DNA from 4 places in the Rhizobium sp. 01T444 genome. Region 4 is predicted to be linked to each of the others. Evidence: predicted binding sites of a transcription regulator. Region 4 holds the regulator's gene; each other region holds the start of a gene.
What was found. Region 4 encodes LexA, which represses DNA repair genes until DNA is damaged. Its sites were predicted from a motif close to TGTTCNNNNTGTGTTCNG; they were not measured.

Region 1 (4,210 bases), on a different contig from region 4:
GAGTGGCCGGAAGCTCATCCGGTGCAGCGAGCACGGCCCGTGCTTCTCGATGCCGGAGCGATGCTGCGCCGTGCCATATCCGACATGGGCGGCAAAACCATATTCGGGAAACACCAGATGCGCGCGCGCCATCATTCGGTCGCGCGTCACCTTTGCCACGATGGAGGCGGCGGCAATCGAAACAGATCGCGCGTCGCCCTTCACCACGGCATGCCCGGGGCAGTCGAGGCCAACAGGCACGTCCAGTCCGTCCGTCAGCACATAGCTTGCCGGGATGGAAAGGCCGCAGATTGCGCGGCGCATGGCGTCGAGGCTTGCTTTGCGGATATCGGTTTCGTCGATGCGTGTGGAACTGGACGAGGCGATGGAGACTGTGGCGGTCGCAAGAATTTGGACGAACAGCTCCTCGCGTCTCTGCGCCGAAAGCTGCTTGGAATCGTTGAGGCCCTCGGGAATGCGCTTGGGATCGAGGATCACGGCTGCAGCCACGACAGGGCCTGCAAGCGGTCCGCGCCCTGCCTCGTCGGCACCCGCGACAGGCCAGTGGCCAGCCTTGCGGGCTTGCAGCTCCAGCCGGAAATCCGGCACGAGGGGTACCTCTTCAAAGAGCAGAGGAGAATCGGGTGACGTGCGACGTTTCATGCGGTTGAAACTCGCACGCCAACCCGATTTCCTGCAAGCCCCCGGATCAGGGCGGCGACGACCGGGGGCGGTCCGGCGGATGGTGCGGTCAGGGCCATCCGCAGGAATTGCGCAAGACAGAAGACGCAGGGCAGGTCTTCTTCACGCCTCACGCAAGCTCGTTAACAAAAGCAATTCCAGCAAAAGTGCGCAGCGGCTTTGCGTCCGGACTTGCGTAAAACAACCAGTCAGAGCAACGAAAGCTGCACGCCGCTGCCATTTGGCGGTACGAAGAGATCGTCGCGCAGGGCAAGGCTTCGCCTAGTTAGCCCTAACCGCTTTGCTGCCATCTCGAAGCGGCGGGCGATCTGCCAGGCGTAAGGCCCGGCGCCCTTCATGCGCTTGCCGAACTCGGCATCATAATCCTTACCGCCGCGCATTGAGCGCACCAGCGACATGACGTGGCGATAACGGTCAGGATAGTTCTGCAGCAGCCAGTCGCGGAACAGCGGGCTCACCTCCAGCGGCAGCCGCAGCAGCACATAACTTGCCTCTTCTGCGCCTGCCGCCTTTGCGGCATCCAGAATGCGCTCCAGCTCGTGATCGTTGAGCGCCGGGATGATCGGCGCCGCCATCACTGACGTGCGCACACCGGCCTCGGAAAGCCCGCGGACCGCCTCCAGCCTGCGCGTCGGCGTCGAGGCGCGTGGTTCCATCAGGCGCGCAAGCTTGCGGTCAAGCGTCGTGACCGAAATGCCGACGCGGACGAGGTTCTTCGCCGCCATCTCCGTGAGGATATCGAGATCGCGCAGGATCATCGCCGACTTGGTGACGATCGCAACGGGGTGGTTCGCCTTGTTCAGCACTTCGAGGATCTGCCGCATGATGCGCCACTCCTTCTCGATCGGCTGGTAGGGATCGGTGTTGGTGCCGATCGCGATGACGCGGACCTTGTAACCAGGCTTGGCGAGCTCGCGCTCCAGAAGCTTCGGCGCGTCCGGCTTGGCAAACAGCTTGCTTTCGAAATCCAGTCCCGCCGAGAGGCCCATATAGGCATGCGTCGGCCGGGCGAAACAATAGATGCAGCCATGCTCGCAGCCGCGATAGGGATTGATCGACCGATCGAAGGAAAGGTCGGGGGACTCGTTGCGGGTGATCGCCGTGCGCGGCTTCTCGATCTGCACATCCGTCTTGAAGGGCGGCAGTTCCTCGAGCGTCTGCCAGCCATCATCGAAGGTCTCGCGCTGCGTTGGCTCGAAGCGGCCGCTGGGATTAAGCCCCGCGCCGCGGCCACGCCGCCGGTCAACCTCAATGCGCAGCCCCGAGGCTGCGATCATCGCGTCGGCAATATCTGCCGTATTGGCAGGCGCAAATGCGGCCTGCCCTGCAAGGGACTGTGGTCTCATCGGATTCTCCAGCGGCGGAAAACGCTCGATCCCGCTCGTTTTGATGATTATATTCCTATCCGCAAAAAGAGAACAATGCAAGAACAAAATGGGGAAAGTGGTGCTGGCAAAATTTTGTGCGGCGCTCTATAAACAGGCAATGTTGACTGTCGTTCTTGAATGCCAGGATCAGGAACCTGAGCTGGCCCAGACTCTATCGGTATTGGTGGCGGGCGCCGTCGAGGGCCTCGTCAGTGACGTGGTCGTGCTCGATCACGGCTCCCGCGACGGCACCTCGCGGGTGGCGGATGCCGCCGGCTGCCGTTTCCATTCGCAATGGGATATCAAGGACATCATCCGTTCCGCTCGCGGCGAATGGCTGCTTTTCGTCGAACCGGGCGCAAGACCGCAGGCAGGCTGGATCGACGAAGTCGCGGAATACGTAGCCTTGAATAAGGTGCCTGCGCGCTTCACCGCCTCACGCGGCTATCGGCGCCCCTTTTTCCAGCGCGTCGGCCGTGCCAGGCCGCCGCTGGAACTCGGCCTGCTTATGCCGAAGAAACTCGCCATTTCAGCTGCAAAGAGCGGCATGCGCCTTACCGAATTCGTCAAGGCACAGAAGCCGCGCCAACTCTCCAGCGAATTGATTCCCTCCTGGGTCGCCCGCGCCGCGCGATAGCTGCACTCCTCGACATTGCGAAAAGATGGCGCCCAATAGGATTTCGCGCTATAATTCGGCTATGGCGCCGCCGAAGCGCCTCGCTTCGTAACGGATGGCCATGGAATGCCGGTGAACGGCAGAACAGGTCAGCGAAAATCTCCTCTTCTGCCGGGTTTCCGGCGAAAGGAGGTGCGTCATGCTACGCAATATGGTCCACGGCCTGCTGGCCGTCATATTGACGACATTGGTGATCGCGCATCCGCATCCGGCAGCATCGCAGATGATGCGCAGTTGCGCAGGCCGATCCGAGATCGTCAATTTCCTGGACAGCAACTTTGGCGAAAAGCTCACTGCAGTCGGACTGATTAACCAGAACGCCATTCTCGAAGTCTATGCCGCCGAAAGCGGCACATGGACGCTCGTCGTCACGGACGTTCACGGGATAAGCTGCGTGCTGCTGTCCGGTGATAGCTGGGAAACGATGCCCGCCCTGCCGGGCCTCGCGACATAGCGATGCTGCTATTGTAACCAGTCTATTTCGTCGCGCCGCGCTTGAGGTGTTCGTCCAGCCGCGGCATGATCTCCACGAAATTGCAGGGCATATGGCGATAGTCGAGCTGCGCCTTCAAGATACCGTCCCACGCGTCCTTGCAGGCGCCGGGCGAGCCCGGCAGCACGAAGATGAAGGTGGCGTTGGCAACACCTGCCGTAGCGCGCGACTGGATCGTCGAGGTGCCGATCTTGTCGTAGGAAATGCGGTGGAACACGGCCGAAAACCCGTCCATCCTCTTTTCGAAGAGCGGTTCCAGTGCGTCGGGCGTCACGTCGCGGCCGGTGAAGCCGGTCCCGCCCGTGGTGATGACGACGTCGATCTCCTTGGCTTCAGTCCAGGCGCGCACGCGCGCGGTAATCCTCTCGCGGTCGTCAGGCACGATGTCGCGGTCGACCAGATGATGGCCGGCTTCCACAATCCGTGCCACCAGCGTGTCGCCGGATTTGTCGTCGGCCAGCGTACGCGTATCCGAAACGGTCAGAACCGCAATGCCGAGGGGGATAAAAGCTCGTTTTTCGTCCAGGCCTGCCATCATGCACCTCCTGCGAAAGTCTCCGTCGACTGGAAATACCAGTCCGGGCGGGCCGCGTGAAGACGCTCAGCGGCGCGCAGCGCAGCAACGGGTGTCTCGAAGATGCCGAAGCAGGTCGCGCCAGAGCCGGACATGCGCGTGAAAAGCGCGCCTTCTGCCGCGAGCATGCCTGAAATCTCGGCGATTTCGGGAACCAGTTCCCGCGCCGGCATCTCCAGATCATTGCGTGTCGCCCGTATGGCTTCCATCCAGTGCGGCGTCTTCTTCAGGACCAATGAAGGATTATTCTTGGTGACAAGCCGCTGGAAGATCTCGGGCGTGGAAACGCCTTTCAGCGGATTGGCGAGCACCATGGCGAAGGAGGGCAGGGCATCGGCCGTCTCTATCTTTTCGCCGATACCGCGTGCGATCAGCGGCGTGCTTTTCAGGCACATCGGCACGTCGGCCCCAAGCTTCAG
Region 2 (4,210 bases), on a different contig from region 4:
ACGTGGATGGCCCTGACCGGGCTCGATATCAATGCTGCCGATGCGATCCATACCGGGCTTGCCGATTTCTATATGCCTTCCTCGCGTCTCGAAGAGGCGGTCCAGCGTCTGACGAACCTGCCTGCGGGAAGTTCGTCGGACGATGTGGACGCAGCGCTAGGCGATCTCTCGGAACAGCCGGGCGAGGGCAGATTGCAGGCCAATGCCGCGATGATCGACCGTGCTTTTCACTTCAACCGCGTCGAGGACATCGCATCCGCACTGGGTGCGGAGGAGGGTGAATTCGCTGCCGAAACCCGCCGTGTGATGCTCACACGTTCGCCGACCAGTCTCAAACTTGCCTTGCGGCTGCTGAGAGCCGGCCGCCAGAGTGGCACGCTCGGCGAATGTCTTGCCCGCGAGCTCGGCGCCTGCATGCACATCCTGCATGGTCCGGATTTCTACGAGGGCGTCCGTGCAGCCGTCATCGACAAGGACCGCAATCCGAAATGGTCGCCGCCGACGATCGCCCTGGTCAATGATGAGATGATCGGCCGCTTCTTCGAGCCGGCAAAGCCGCCCCTTTTGCTCTAACCCTGCTGGTCAGGAGAGGTTTCAACGCCACATGCCGCGCATACGCGCGCCGACATCAATACGCACTTGCCGCGCCTGCTGGGCGGCTGCCGTATCGGTCTTGACCTGCGGCCAGCCGCAGACCTCGAAGAATTGCAGCAGCGTGGCTGGAATGAAGCGGCTGCGCGACGCATAGACATGCCGGTCGCCCTGCGAATTCTGACCATAAGTGAAGAAGCGTTGCGGCACGACGAGATCGAGACTGTCCTTGGCGCGGGTCATCGCCACATAGAGCAATCGCCGCTCCTCCTCGATTTCTGCCGTCGTGCCGACTGCGAGATCTGAAGGGATGCAGCCGTCGATGACGTTCAGCATGAAGACCTTGGTCCATTCCTGCCCCTTGGCCGAATGGATGGTCGAGAGGATGAGATAGTCCTCGTCGAGCAGCGGCACGCCTGCCTGATCCGAAGTCGCATCGGGCGGATCGAGTGTGAGCTCCGTCAGGAATCGCTCACGCGAGGCATAACCACCGGCGATCTGCTCGAGTTGCACGAGATCGGCAAGCCGCGCGCTCGCATCCTCATGCAGCCGTTCCAGATGCGGCTCATACCATCGCCGTACCAGCTCGATCTCGGCCGGCCAGCCAGCCTTGCCGGTCTTCAGCTCCTGCATGGTGGAAACGAAGGAGGTCCACTCCTCGCCCGAGCGCGGCGGTGCGGGCATGACGGCAAGCGCTGCGATCGGGCTTGCATCGTCAGCCATCTGGTCCAGCACCTTCTGCGCGGTGGACGGGCCAACACCCGGAAGGATCTGCATCAAGCGGAAACCAGCCACACGGTCGCGCGGGTTCTGGGCAAAGCGCAGCGCTGCCAGCATGTCCTTCACATGCGCACTGTCGAGGAATTTCAGCCCGCCAAACTTCACGAAAGGAATGTTGCGGCGGGTTAGTTCCACCTCAAGTGGGCCGCTGTGATGCGAGGCGCGGAAGAGCACGGCCTGGCTTTTCAGCTTCACGCCCTCCTCGCGATTGTCGAGAACCTTGTCGGCCACATAGCGCGCCTGATCGTTCTCGTCGCGCACCGTCACCAGTCGTGGCCGTTCCGGCGATTCCCGCTCCGTCCAGAGGTTCTTGGTGAAACGCTCGGAAGCAAGGTCGATCACCGCGTTGGCGGCGGCAAGGATCGGCTGCGTCGAACGGTAGTTGCGGTCGAGCGTGACGATATTGGCGGCCGGGCTGAAGGACGCCGGAAAATCGAGGATGTTGCGCACCGTGGCCGCACGGAAGGAATAGATCGACTGCGCATCGTCGCCGACAACGGTCAGGCCCTGGCCATCAGGCTTGAGGGCAAGCAGGATCGAAGACTGAAGCCTGTTGGTGTCCTGATACTCGTCAACGAGCACATGGTCGAAGCGGCTGCCAATATCCTCGGCGATCATGGGTTCGGCCACCATCTGTGCCCAGTAGAGCAGCAGGTCGTCGTAATCGAGCACATTCTGGCTCTGTTTCGACTCGACGTAACAGGCAAAAAGCTCACGAAGCTGCTTTTCCCAGGTGGCGCACCAGGGGAAGGCGTCGCGCAGCACCAGCGGCAGTTCCGTTTCGGAGTTTACGGCACGGGAATAGATGGCAAGGCAGGTGCCCTTCGTCGGAAACCGGCTTTCCGTCTTTGAGAAGCCGAGATCGTGGCGCACGAGGTTCATCAGGTCGGCGCTGTCTTCCCGGTCATGAATGGAGAAGGCCGGGTCGATGCCGATCTGTTCGGCATAGTTGCGCAAGAGCCGCGCGCCGATGCCGTGAAACGTGCCGCTCCAGGCGAGCGCATCCGCCATGATGCCGGAATTCTTGCCGAGAACCTCGCCGCAGATACGCTCGACGCGCCGGCCCATTTCGGCAGCCGCCCGGCGCGAAAAGGTCATCAGCAGGATACGGCGCGGATCGGCACCCTTGAGAACGAGGTGCGCAACGCGATGCGCGAGCGTATTGGTCTTGCCAGAACCGGCGCCGGCGATGACCAGCAGCGGCCCGGCCACATGGCTGCCGTCGGTGAGTGTGCCGTGCTCCACGGCCATGCGCTGCTGGGGATTGAGTCTTTCGAGATACATCCAGCCGTCCGGTTGGGCTTCGCGGGAGAATCAACGCCCGCGAATAAAATCAGATGTTCCTTGGATGTTCTCGATTGGCGCCGCTGTCAAGCAGGCGCTGGCTGCCATGCACTATTACGGAAAGTCCGGCACGATCTGCCGCCGCACCAGCTTCAGGCTGCGGTCGGGCTGGAGAATATAGGTTTCGTAGACGCGCTGGCCCTGCTGATCGTAGAAGTCGTTGTGGACGGCGCTGCCGATCGGCGATTTCGTCAGCTTCGTGCGCGGCTGCCCGCCATAGGTGATGCTGCCGGGAATGGGCTCCAGCGCAGGCGCGTCCGCGGCGGAACAGCCGGCCAGCAAGGGTACAGCCAAAAGGGTCGTAGCAAGCAGGGCAGGCACAAGCGCTTTCATCAACATTTTCCTCGGCCGCAATTGCATGGGGCTTCTGCCGACGGGAACAGGAGTATCGGAGCACCACCATCACGGCGACTATGCATCCAGCCGGCTGCGTATGGCAACAAACGTCGTCTTCTTGCGTTAAACCCCTATTAGGTAATGTCAGGAACGGTCATGGTGCTGCGGTTTCACGGCTCGCCACCCCACGAGGAAGCCTGGATGAAGGGCCACAACACGGCCGCCATGCGCGCGTCCGTGGAAAGCGCCCTGCATGCCGCAGCCGATCTCGATGCGACCGAAATCGTCGTCTCCACCATCGGCTCGTCCGTCATTCTCGAAGGTTTCGTGAGCCAATGGGGTGATAGCGAGCGGGCCTTGGCAATCGCCGAGGACATTGTCGGAAGCGGTTACGTGCATTGCCGCCTGCTGGTGAGATAAATCACGATCCGCACAGGAATTTCCAAGGAACCAACTCCCTGTCCCGCGTGTTGAAAAGCTGATTTCAATACGGGAGACAATAATGCAAACGCTGATACGCCTGTGGGCCGCGGCCCTGCTTCTGGGATGCGGCGCCTTTGCCGGCTCCGCCTATGCCTCACTTGAAACCGATATGAACTATTCGGCCCTGCCGAAAGATGAAATAGCGCTGAACGAATATACCAGCGCCGCTGTCTGCAATTCCGCCGAACCGCATTACCTACCGTCCTTCATCCGTGCCGCAGATGGCACAATCATCGGTGTAGGATATATTCAGGTGGAGGATGAGGATACTTCGGATTGCTGATAGAATATTCGAAGTTTCTTTCGAACGAGGCTCGTCTGCAGTCTCCCGCAGAAGGTGACGAGCCTCTAACCATCATCATGATGGCTGGCGTCGTTCTATTGATGAACAGATGAATGGCGCAATGTCTTTCGAGACAAAGCCCTGCGCGAGCTCCGGGCAGGGTTAAGTGAAAATTAAGCATTGCTTCGTTTCGGAACAGATCGGACTTCTGTTGTCCAATACCGCCGCCGAAAGCTTAATGCACTTTAAGCTTTGCTTCCTCGGCCGCCGCCATAAACTCCGCGCGGGCCTCTTCGACGGTCTTTCTTCCATCGAGCGCGGCGCGGCAGGCGCTGCGGGCCTTGAGATATTTCAATCCGCGTACGGCAGGCCAGAGATCGGTCAGGCAGGTCA
Region 3 (4,210 bases), on a different contig from region 4:
CCGCGACCAGAGCGTGCGCGGGCTTCTGCGCGTGACACTGGCACCGCCCCTCGCGACACACCTGCTCATGCCGGACTTCTCCGATTTCGCGCGTCTGTATCCGGACATCGAGATGGAAATCTTGTCGTCCGGCGAGCTGGTAAATCTGACCAACCGAGAAGCCGACGTCGCGATCCGCGTCGTCTACGACCGCAAAACCCTGCCGCTCAATCTTCACGGCCTGAAGGGACCGGAGCTGTTCGGCGGCGTCTACATATCCCGCGATCGACTAGCCGCGTGGCGTGCGGGCGCGCCTGATCCCATCCGGTGGATCGTCATAAGCATTCATGGAATCCCGGACTGGGCCCACGAGGGTGAGGTTCGCACCGCCGAGGTTCCGTTCAGGGTCACGGACGGTGAGGCGCAGATCGTCGCGGTGCGGCAAGGGCTCGGGATCACGACGCTGCCGTGCTTCGTCGGAGATGCCGACCCCCTGCTGGTGAGGGTGCCGGGTACCGACCTGCACATGTACGGAACGCTCTTCCTTCTCACACAGGGGGAGACACGCAAGACGAAGCGCGTGCGGCTCTTCACGGAGTTCGTATCAGGCAGGCTCGCCGCGTACGCTCCGCTTCTCGGGGGGCTATCCATATCGCGCGACTGACTGCCCGCAGGTCGCCTCGCGACGCTTGAAGCGCCGTCGTTCAATCCGCGCTGTTACGCCGTGTCACAACCGACGCGAGGGCCACACTACTGACGGCGACGGACTTCACCATCGCTGACGGTCTTTTTGGCAGGATGGAGACGCCGCTTTTGCGGAGAACTCCGAGGCCCGGCCGCCCTATCGCCCGCCCCTCAATGATTGCACCCAGAAAAATCAACCTCAGACAGCATGGCTAAACAGCGCCACGCAAGGTTGCTGTTTGACCTTTTCATCTCATCACTGTGAAAGTCGCTGTTCCTTAAAGCCCGAGACGCGTCTCTCCCAGGGATGACTGCCGCCAACTCATCAACCCGAGGTAATCGATGCCAATCATTACATTTGCGAATACGAAAGGAGGGGCCGGCAAGACAACGGTCGCTCTCGTTCTTGCCACAGAACTGGCTCGCCGTGGCCATCGCGTTTCCGTTCTGGATGCCGATCCCCAGCAGTGGGCCGGCCGCTGGCATCGTCTGACCGGCGACGCAGCCGAATTCGCCGTCATCTCCGGTGTCAGCGAAGATACTATCGAACAGCAGATCAAGGACCTCAAGAAGCGCGGTGGTTATATCATCATCGACTTGCCGGCCGGTCTGAGCTCGCTGATGGCGAAGGCCATCGGCTTTTCCGATCATGTGATGGTTCCGGTGCAGGGCTGCGCCATGGATGCCGTCGGTGGCGCGCAGGTGCTTGAGATCATGAAGCAGCTTGCTGCCCAGCATGATATCCGCATCCCGCATTCGGTCGTGCTGACGCGCATCAGTTCGATCATCACCACGCGTGCATTGCTGGCGGTCAAGGGTCTGCTCGCAAAGCAGCAGGTCAATGTCATCGACACGGCGCTGATCGAGCGCGCCGCCTATCGCGATATGTTCGTTTCCGGCGGCAGCCTCTATACGATGGATCCTGCCCGTGTCAGCAATCTCGACAAGGCGCAAGACAATGCCCGCTTGTTGGCAGACGATGTTCTTCGTCTCGCACCGCCGAAGGCAGCCCGCGCCAAGTCTTCCAAAAAGGCGGCTGAGGTCCTCAAGAACGCCGCGTAAGGCATTCCTCAGCGCTTGATTGACGCCAGCAAACGGCTGCCGAAAAGGTAGCCGTTTCTGTTTTGAATATCCTCACAAAGCTATTTGTTCATGTTTTGTTCTTGACTAAAATGCCAATCCTGGTATGCTCCTCCTTGTCGAAACAAGGAGGCGGGCGATGTAGTCCGTAGTTCAAATGCCTCATTTTCCACTCGATCCGAATAGCGCAGGCCCCCAGAAGAAATCCAATCTTGGCGGGGAATTTCACGACAGGATTTTCTTCGCGCTTCGCCCAACCATCGAAGCTGCATCCGAGGCGCTGGACATCGCGCAAGTGTATCGCAATGGACATTCTCTGACCGGCCCCTCGCGGCCGAACGCAGTGCTTCATGTCACGCTGAACGGCATCGGCGCCTACCGTCGGCTCCCGGATGATATCGTGTTCGGCGCTGAACAAGTCGCCGCGGCAGTGCGTGCCCAGCCGTTCGAAATTTTGCTCGACGAAGCCATGAGCTTCAAGCATCCCGGCCAGCCGCAAGCCTTCGTCATCTGCGGCAGGCAAGAAAACGAAGGCCTGCTGGATCTTCGCAACCAAATTCAAGAAGGTCTCTACGAGGCTGGACTACCCTATAATGTCGGCGGACATCTGACGCCGCACATGACGATGCTCTATGATCGCGAGACCGTTCCGCCTGAAAAGCTTGACCGACCCGTTCGCTGGACAGTCCAGGAGTTCCTGTTGATCCACAGCATCTACGGGAAGAGCGAGCATCACGTCATCAACCGCTGGCCTCTGCTTGGCTGAACTGCGCTTGCACCGCGGGTGGGGATGCGCATAAAACTCCCCACTCAATATGCACATGCGGAGCAAGATAGTGGACGTTTCAGAGGTCATCATCCCCGGCGATACGCCCGGCATCGAATGGCGGTTGCCGGTCATGCGTTTCAAGGGAAGCGATCTGGCGGCGCCCAAGGTCTATATCCAGGCCGCATTGCATTCCAATGAACTGCCGGGAACCGCGCTTGCGCATTTTCTCTGCCTTCAACTCAGGCAAGCAGAAAGCGAAAGACGGATCGCCGGCGATATCACGCTCGTGCCGCAGGCAAATCCGATTGGTGCGGCGCAATCGCATTTCGGCGAGCTACAGGGTCGGTTCGATTTGGGATCGCGGACCAATTTCAATCGGGACTTTCCGCTGATCTCGGTCCGCGACCGGGAGGGGTTGCTTGACGGTCTTGATGATTATCCGGCTACGGATCGATTGAAGCGAGAGCTAATTCATATGGCGCTCGGAGCCGATCTGGTGCTCGATCTGCATTGCGATGATGAATCGCTGCAATATGCCTATATCGACGAAGCCTTCTGGCCGGAGGCAGCGGACCTTGCCAATGTGCTCGACATGGAAGCGGTGCTGCTTTCGGATGGCGAAAGCTCCGCCTTCGAAGAAGCGGTCGGTTTTGCCTGGAAATATCAGGTGCCGGGCGAGCGTAAGGCCAAGCTTCCGGGCAAGCTTTCGGTGACCGTGGAACTGCGCGGTCGCCGCGACGTCTATCCCGATATGGCCGAGAAAGATGCCGAAGGCCTGCTGCAATTCCTGATCGGGCGCGGTGTCGTCAACGGCGGGGCAGCCGGAGACAAGACCTTCTCCGGACCAGCCGTGCCGCTCGACAATGTCGAGATCCTGCGTGCGCCGCAGGGCGGTACCGTGCTCTTCCACCGCAATATCGGCGAGCGTGTCTCGGAAGGAGAGCTTCTGGCGACGATCGTCACCCGGCCCGGTTTTACCGAGGGCGATATCGACATCCGGGCGCCGCAGGACGGGCTATTTCTCACCCGCACTTCCGACCGGCTGGTGCGCCGGCGCGGCGACCTGATGAAGATTGCCGCCGACAAGCCGAGCAAGGCAACACGAAAGGCCGGCACCCTGGAAGACTGAACCGGCGTTCTTTTCCACACGCGGATGTAAGGCTCCGCGCAACTGTCACACAGGCTTCAAGAAAATCCGCCAAGCCGTTGCAGACATGTTGCGAAGGAGCTTTCATGCCGTATTACGACATTGCGATCGTCGGCGCGGGAATTGTCGGGCTGGCGCATGCGCTGGCGGCGGCAAAGCGCGGCAAACGGGTCGTCGTTGTCGACCGCGACGCACAGGCAAATGGCGCCTCGGTGCGCAATTTCGGCTTCGTGACGGTGACCGGCCAGCAGGCTGGCGACTGCTGGGACAAGGCACGCCAGGCCCGCGATATCTGGGCTGAAATTGTCGACGACGCCGGCATCGACGTCCTGCAGCGCGGGCTGCTCCTTGCCGCAAGGCTCGATGAATCCGAAGCCGTGATCGACGCCTTCCTGCGCACAGAGATGGGAGAAGGCTGCGAAAGACTGACGATCGAGGAGGCGCGGCGGCTTGTGCCGGCACTGCGGCCGGAAGCGGGGCGCTTCACACTCTATAGCCCACATGAACTGCGGGTCGAATCCCGCACAGCCATTCCGCTGCTCGCCCGCTAT
Region 4 (4,210 bases):
ATCCGGATCCTGATGGGTTTCGATAAAGACCCCGGCGACGCCGACGGCCACGGCAGCACGCGCCAGCGTCTCCACGAACTGCCGCTCTCCGCCGGAGGTTTCCCCCTGTCCGCCGGGCTGCTGGACTGAATGCGTGGCGTCGAAAATAACGGGGGCGCCGGTTGCTGCCATGATCGGCAGGGAACGCATGTCGGAGACCAGCGTATTGTAACCGAAGGAAGCACCGCGTTCGCACAGCAAGATGTTCGGATTGCCGCTCTGGTTCAGCTTGCCGAGCACGTTCTTCATATCCCAAGGCGCCAGGAACTGGCCCTTCTTGACGTTGATAACGCGGCCGGTCTTTGCCGCAGCCACCAGGAGATCCGTCTGACGAGACAGGAAGGCCGGTATCTGCAGGATGTCGACGACCTTGCCCACTTCGGCGCATTGTTCTTCAGTGTGGATGTCGGTCAGAACCGGAATGCCGAGTTCCTTCTTGAGATCGGCAAAAACCTCCAGGCCCTTTTCAAGGCCGACACCGCGTTTGCTCGACAAGGAAGAGCGGTTCGCCTTGTCGAAAGACGTCTTGTAAACGAGCCCGATACCGAGCTTGGCGCACAGTTCCTTCAACGTGCCGGCAACCATGAACGCATGGTCGCGGCTTTCCATTTCGCAAGCGCCGGCAATCAGCGACAGACGTGCAGCATTGGAGAAGGTGACCTTGCCGGCGCCTTCGCCGACCGTCACAACGGAGTTCGTAGTAGAGCTCATGATGTTTCCTCGAAAGCGAAGAGCACGCCCTGACCGGGCGCGGGCTTCACCAGAATACGGTTGCCCTTGCGTGTATAGGTCACCCCGTTAGCAGCCAAATGCGCTTCTGTCACGGCCAGATCGCCAACCGCAAAGAGGATTGCCCGGCCGCGCAGGCCGCGATCGATATCCGGCGTCGCCAGATCGAAATAGGCCTCCAGCCCCTGCGGGGTCATCAGGCTGATCTTTGCGTTTCCGGTAAGCACCTCCAGCCCGAAACTCGTATCGCCAGCAGAAGCGGCTTTTGCCGCCGAGCGAACGAAGGCGCCGAAGGCTGTCGGCTCGGGGGCTGCGAGCGCGATCTCGGCAATGCCTGTCACGCCATTGGCGTGGGTCTCCAGCACGTTGCGGTCGGCAGGAAGCGGGTTGATGCGCTCGACAGCGAAGAGAAAGAAATCCGGTGCCCGGAGGTCGGCAGCGAAGGCGAGCCGGAAGCCGGCAATGCTCTCCGTGCCATCCGGCATTTTCACAGGGCGTTCGAACTGCAGCACAGAACCGGCACTGATGCTGCCCTCCACGAATCGAGCATGTTCGTGCTTTGCATCCGCGGTGGCGAAGGCGATGGCGGACAGTCCCTCGCTGCCGCAGCGGAAACGGAAAGCCTGATCGCGAGCCGTGAAGACATTGCCCTCACGTGCCGTCACCTCGCTCTCCTCGACGCTCGCGACACCGAGCGGCTCGATATAGGTTTTGTCGGCAAAGAAAACACAGGCATTCTCCGTGCCGAAGGGATGGCGGGCATCGGGCGCGACGGTAAAGCCCAGCTTGCCCAGCCTTTCGCGGGCAAGGTCGATATCGGTAACCGGCAAAACGAGATGATCGATCGGAAGCGTGTCTTGGCTCATCGGTTCTTCTCCCAGCAGTGACAAGGAGATGTGCTTCAGCAGGTCTCGTGAAACAAGGCCAGACAGGCCTAAGGGCGATAAAAATCAAATTCTCGACAGATTGAACAGAAGTTTTACGAAAATTTAGCTACTTGCGGAACACATATGGAACATATAGTGTCCGTTCTGGATTTGTTTCAAGACTGGGGAGACGCCATGCTCACGCGCAAACAACAGGAACTCCTTCTTTTCATTCATGAAAGGATGAAGGAGTCAGGCGTTCCACCGTCTTTCGACGAGATGAAGGACGCACTGGATCTGGCCTCGAAATCCGGTATTCACCGGCTGATCACGGCGCTCGAAGAACGCGGCTTCATTCGCCGGCTTCCGAACCGGGCGCGCGCGCTCGAAGTCATCAAACTGCCGGAAGCCTACAGCCCGAGCCTGCAGCCTCGGCGCGGCTTTTCACCGAGCGTCATCGAGGGCAGCCTCGGCAAGCCCCAGCCCGTGGCGCCTCCTGCCTCGGCGAAGCCAGCACCCGCTGCCGATAACGGCAATGCGGTCTCCGTTCCCGTCATGGGCCGCATCGCCGCCGGTGTTCCGATCTCGGCAATCCAGAACAATACGCATGACATCACCGTTCCCGCCGATATGCTTGGCTCCGGTGAACATTATGCGCTGGAAGTTCGCGGCGACTCGATGATCGAAGCCGGCATCTTCGATGGCGACACGGTCATCATCCGCAATGGCAGCACAGCCAATCCGGGTGATATCGTCGTCGCGCTCGTCGATGACGAGGAAGCAACGCTCAAGCGTTTCCGCCGCAAGGGCGCATCGATTGCGCTCGAGGCAGCAAACCCTGCTTACGAGACCCGCATCTTTCCGCCGGATCGCGTCAAGGTCCAGGGCAAGCTCGTCGGCCTCATTCGCCGCTATCACTGACCGGTGACAGATTGGCGTCTGCGAATGTGTTACTGCGCCAATCATAGGCGCGGTGGCGCATCCAGGGTCGCCCCAATGTGTCGAATGCGGTTGCGACCTCAATTCCCTTATCGGTGAATCGAAGTTCGACAGAACCTGTCTTGCGCAGCGTCTCGCCGGTAAAGAGCAGCGCGCCGGAACGACAGCGGTCGAAGCGCAATCGGACAGGGGTCACCACAATATCAGCCGTATCGCAGGCTGGTCCGAGATAGGCAGCATTGTCGATGACGGTCAGTTTCTTTCCATTGACGAGCAAAGTGGTGCACCAGGCGCCCTTCAGGCAGGAGAAGCGTGACGGCGGGCTAATGGCGACTGCCTGTCTCATTGCCTCTCTGGCTTCATTCTGTTGGTCGGGTGACAGTTGCAGTCTTTGACCATCAGGCGCAGTGGGCGCCTTGGCAGCTTGAAGCATAACTGGCTTCTGATGCTCTTCGACGGCAAGGGCCCTCTGCCATTGTTCGAAGATGAAGGCGGGCGGCTTTTCACGGTTCGAAGCCATCGCCTCTCCATCGACTATAGCGACCAGGCCGCCATCTTCGGAGATAGCGATATCGGGCATCGCCTCCGATGGAAGAAGGACAACAGCGAGCGTCGAGACCGCGACAATTGCCGTTCCCATGTGCCGCAGCCGGGTTCTGAGCAGGGTCAGCAGCAGAAATCCGAAAACGGCGGTCGGGAAATACCAGCCGGGCAAGCGGCCTACATCTATGTTGCCGCCCCACCCCGCTACTGCCTTTGCGATGGTGATCACCAGATCAAGCCCGAAGCCTGCCACCGGCCATAGCCAGCCGTCCAGACCAAACGGCATCAGCAGCATTGCCAGCATCCCGGCCGGCATGACGATGAAGGTGATGACCGGCATGGCCGCGAGATTTGCCGGCAGGCCATAGGCAGTCAGCCGGTGGAAATGCTCGATCGAAAACAGCGCCGTCGAGAAACCACCGATCAGCGACGTCAGGAAAACGCCACCGAAGAAGCCACCAACCATGAAGAAGGGCTTCATGATCGGCAGCTTGGCAAAGGCATTCTCCCGCATCGGCCGCCCCTTCCAGAGGTCGTAGCCGGCGACCAGTGCAAGCGTTGCGGCAAAGGACATCTGGAAACTCGGCCCCAGCACCTCCGATGGCGAGACCGCGAGGATCACGAGAGCGGATAGCGCCACGTTTCTGAGACTGATCGACGGCCGGTCGAAGAAGACCGCAACCAGCATAATCGCCATCATGATGAAGGCGCGTTCGGCGGAGACGGCAAAACCCGAGATCAGATAGTAGGCCGTCACCGCAGCGAGCGCACCGGCCGCCGCGATCTTCTTGGTTGGCCATGCCTGGGCAATGCCGGGAACAAGACTGAGAATGACGCGCAGGCCGACAAAGAAGATGCCGGCGGAGAGCGCCATGTTGAGGCCGGAGATCGCGATGATATGCGCAAGGCCGGACTGCCGCAGCGCCTCTGTCGTTTCATCCGAGATCGCCCGTCTCTCGTCCGTGACAAGGGAGGCGGCAAAAGCCCCGGTGTCGCCGGGTAGTGTGGAGCGAATCCGATCGCCGATGCCGCTTCTCAGGCGGTAGAGCGACTCCAGAATTGCCTCACCGACCGAGTTCGATCGCTCCGGCTGT

Region 1: a site for LexA is predicted at 2,096-2,113, ahead of AC1DTN_RS25355 (PA0069 family radical SAM protein). Genes of this name have one in related genera too.
Region 2: a site for LexA is predicted at 2,710-2,727, ahead of AC1DTN_RS01130 (ATP-dependent helicase). Genes of this name have one in related genera too.
Region 3: a site for LexA is predicted at 1,811-1,828, ahead of AC1DTN_RS02670 (2'-5' RNA ligase family protein). Genes of this name have one in related genera too.

What each region holds. Positions count from the first base shown of each region.
Region 1 is NZ_JBFTPD010000022.1:19,548-23,757, reverse strand. It holds gene AC1DTN_RS25360 (ribonuclease HII) at 1-642, opposite strand, end outside; gene AC1DTN_RS25355 (PA0069 family radical SAM protein) at 870-2,027, opposite strand; gene AC1DTN_RS25350 (glycosyltransferase family 2 protein) at 2,167-2,685, shown strand; gene AC1DTN_RS25345 (hypothetical protein) at 2,864-3,178, shown strand; gene moaB (molybdenum cofactor biosynthesis protein B) at 3,201-3,752, opposite strand; gene AC1DTN_RS25335 (4-(cytidine 5'-diphospho)-2-C-methyl-D-erythritol kinase) at 3,752-4,210, opposite strand, start outside.
Region 2 is NZ_JBFTPD010000001.1:232,573-236,782, reverse strand. It holds gene AC1DTN_RS01135 (enoyl-CoA hydratase/isomerase family protein) at 1-573, shown strand, start outside; gene AC1DTN_RS01130 (ATP-dependent helicase) at 595-2,655, opposite strand; gene AC1DTN_RS01125 (hypothetical protein) at 2,770-3,048, opposite strand; gene AC1DTN_RS01120 (BON domain-containing protein) at 3,253-3,471, shown strand; gene AC1DTN_RS01115 (hypothetical protein) at 3,554-3,817, shown strand; gene AC1DTN_RS01110 (DUF982 domain-containing protein) at 4,053-4,210, opposite strand, start outside.
Region 3 is NZ_JBFTPD010000001.1:546,050-550,259, forward strand. It holds partial or broken gene AC1DTN_RS02660 (LysR family transcriptional regulator) at 1-643, shown strand, start outside; gene AC1DTN_RS02665 (AAA family ATPase) at 1,006-1,725, shown strand; gene AC1DTN_RS02670 (2'-5' RNA ligase family protein) at 1,901-2,509, shown strand; gene AC1DTN_RS02675 (M14 family metallopeptidase) at 2,580-3,641, shown strand; gene AC1DTN_RS02680 (TIGR03364 family FAD-dependent oxidoreductase) at 3,746-4,210, shown strand, end outside.
Region 4 is NZ_JBFTPD010000009.1:67,693-71,902, reverse strand. It holds gene kdsA (3-deoxy-8-phosphooctulonate synthase) at 1-750, opposite strand, end outside; gene AC1DTN_RS14890 (VOC family protein) at 747-1,634, opposite strand; gene lexA (transcriptional repressor LexA) at 1,830-2,555, shown strand; gene AC1DTN_RS14880 (ComEC/Rec2 family competence protein) at 2,536-4,210, opposite strand, start outside.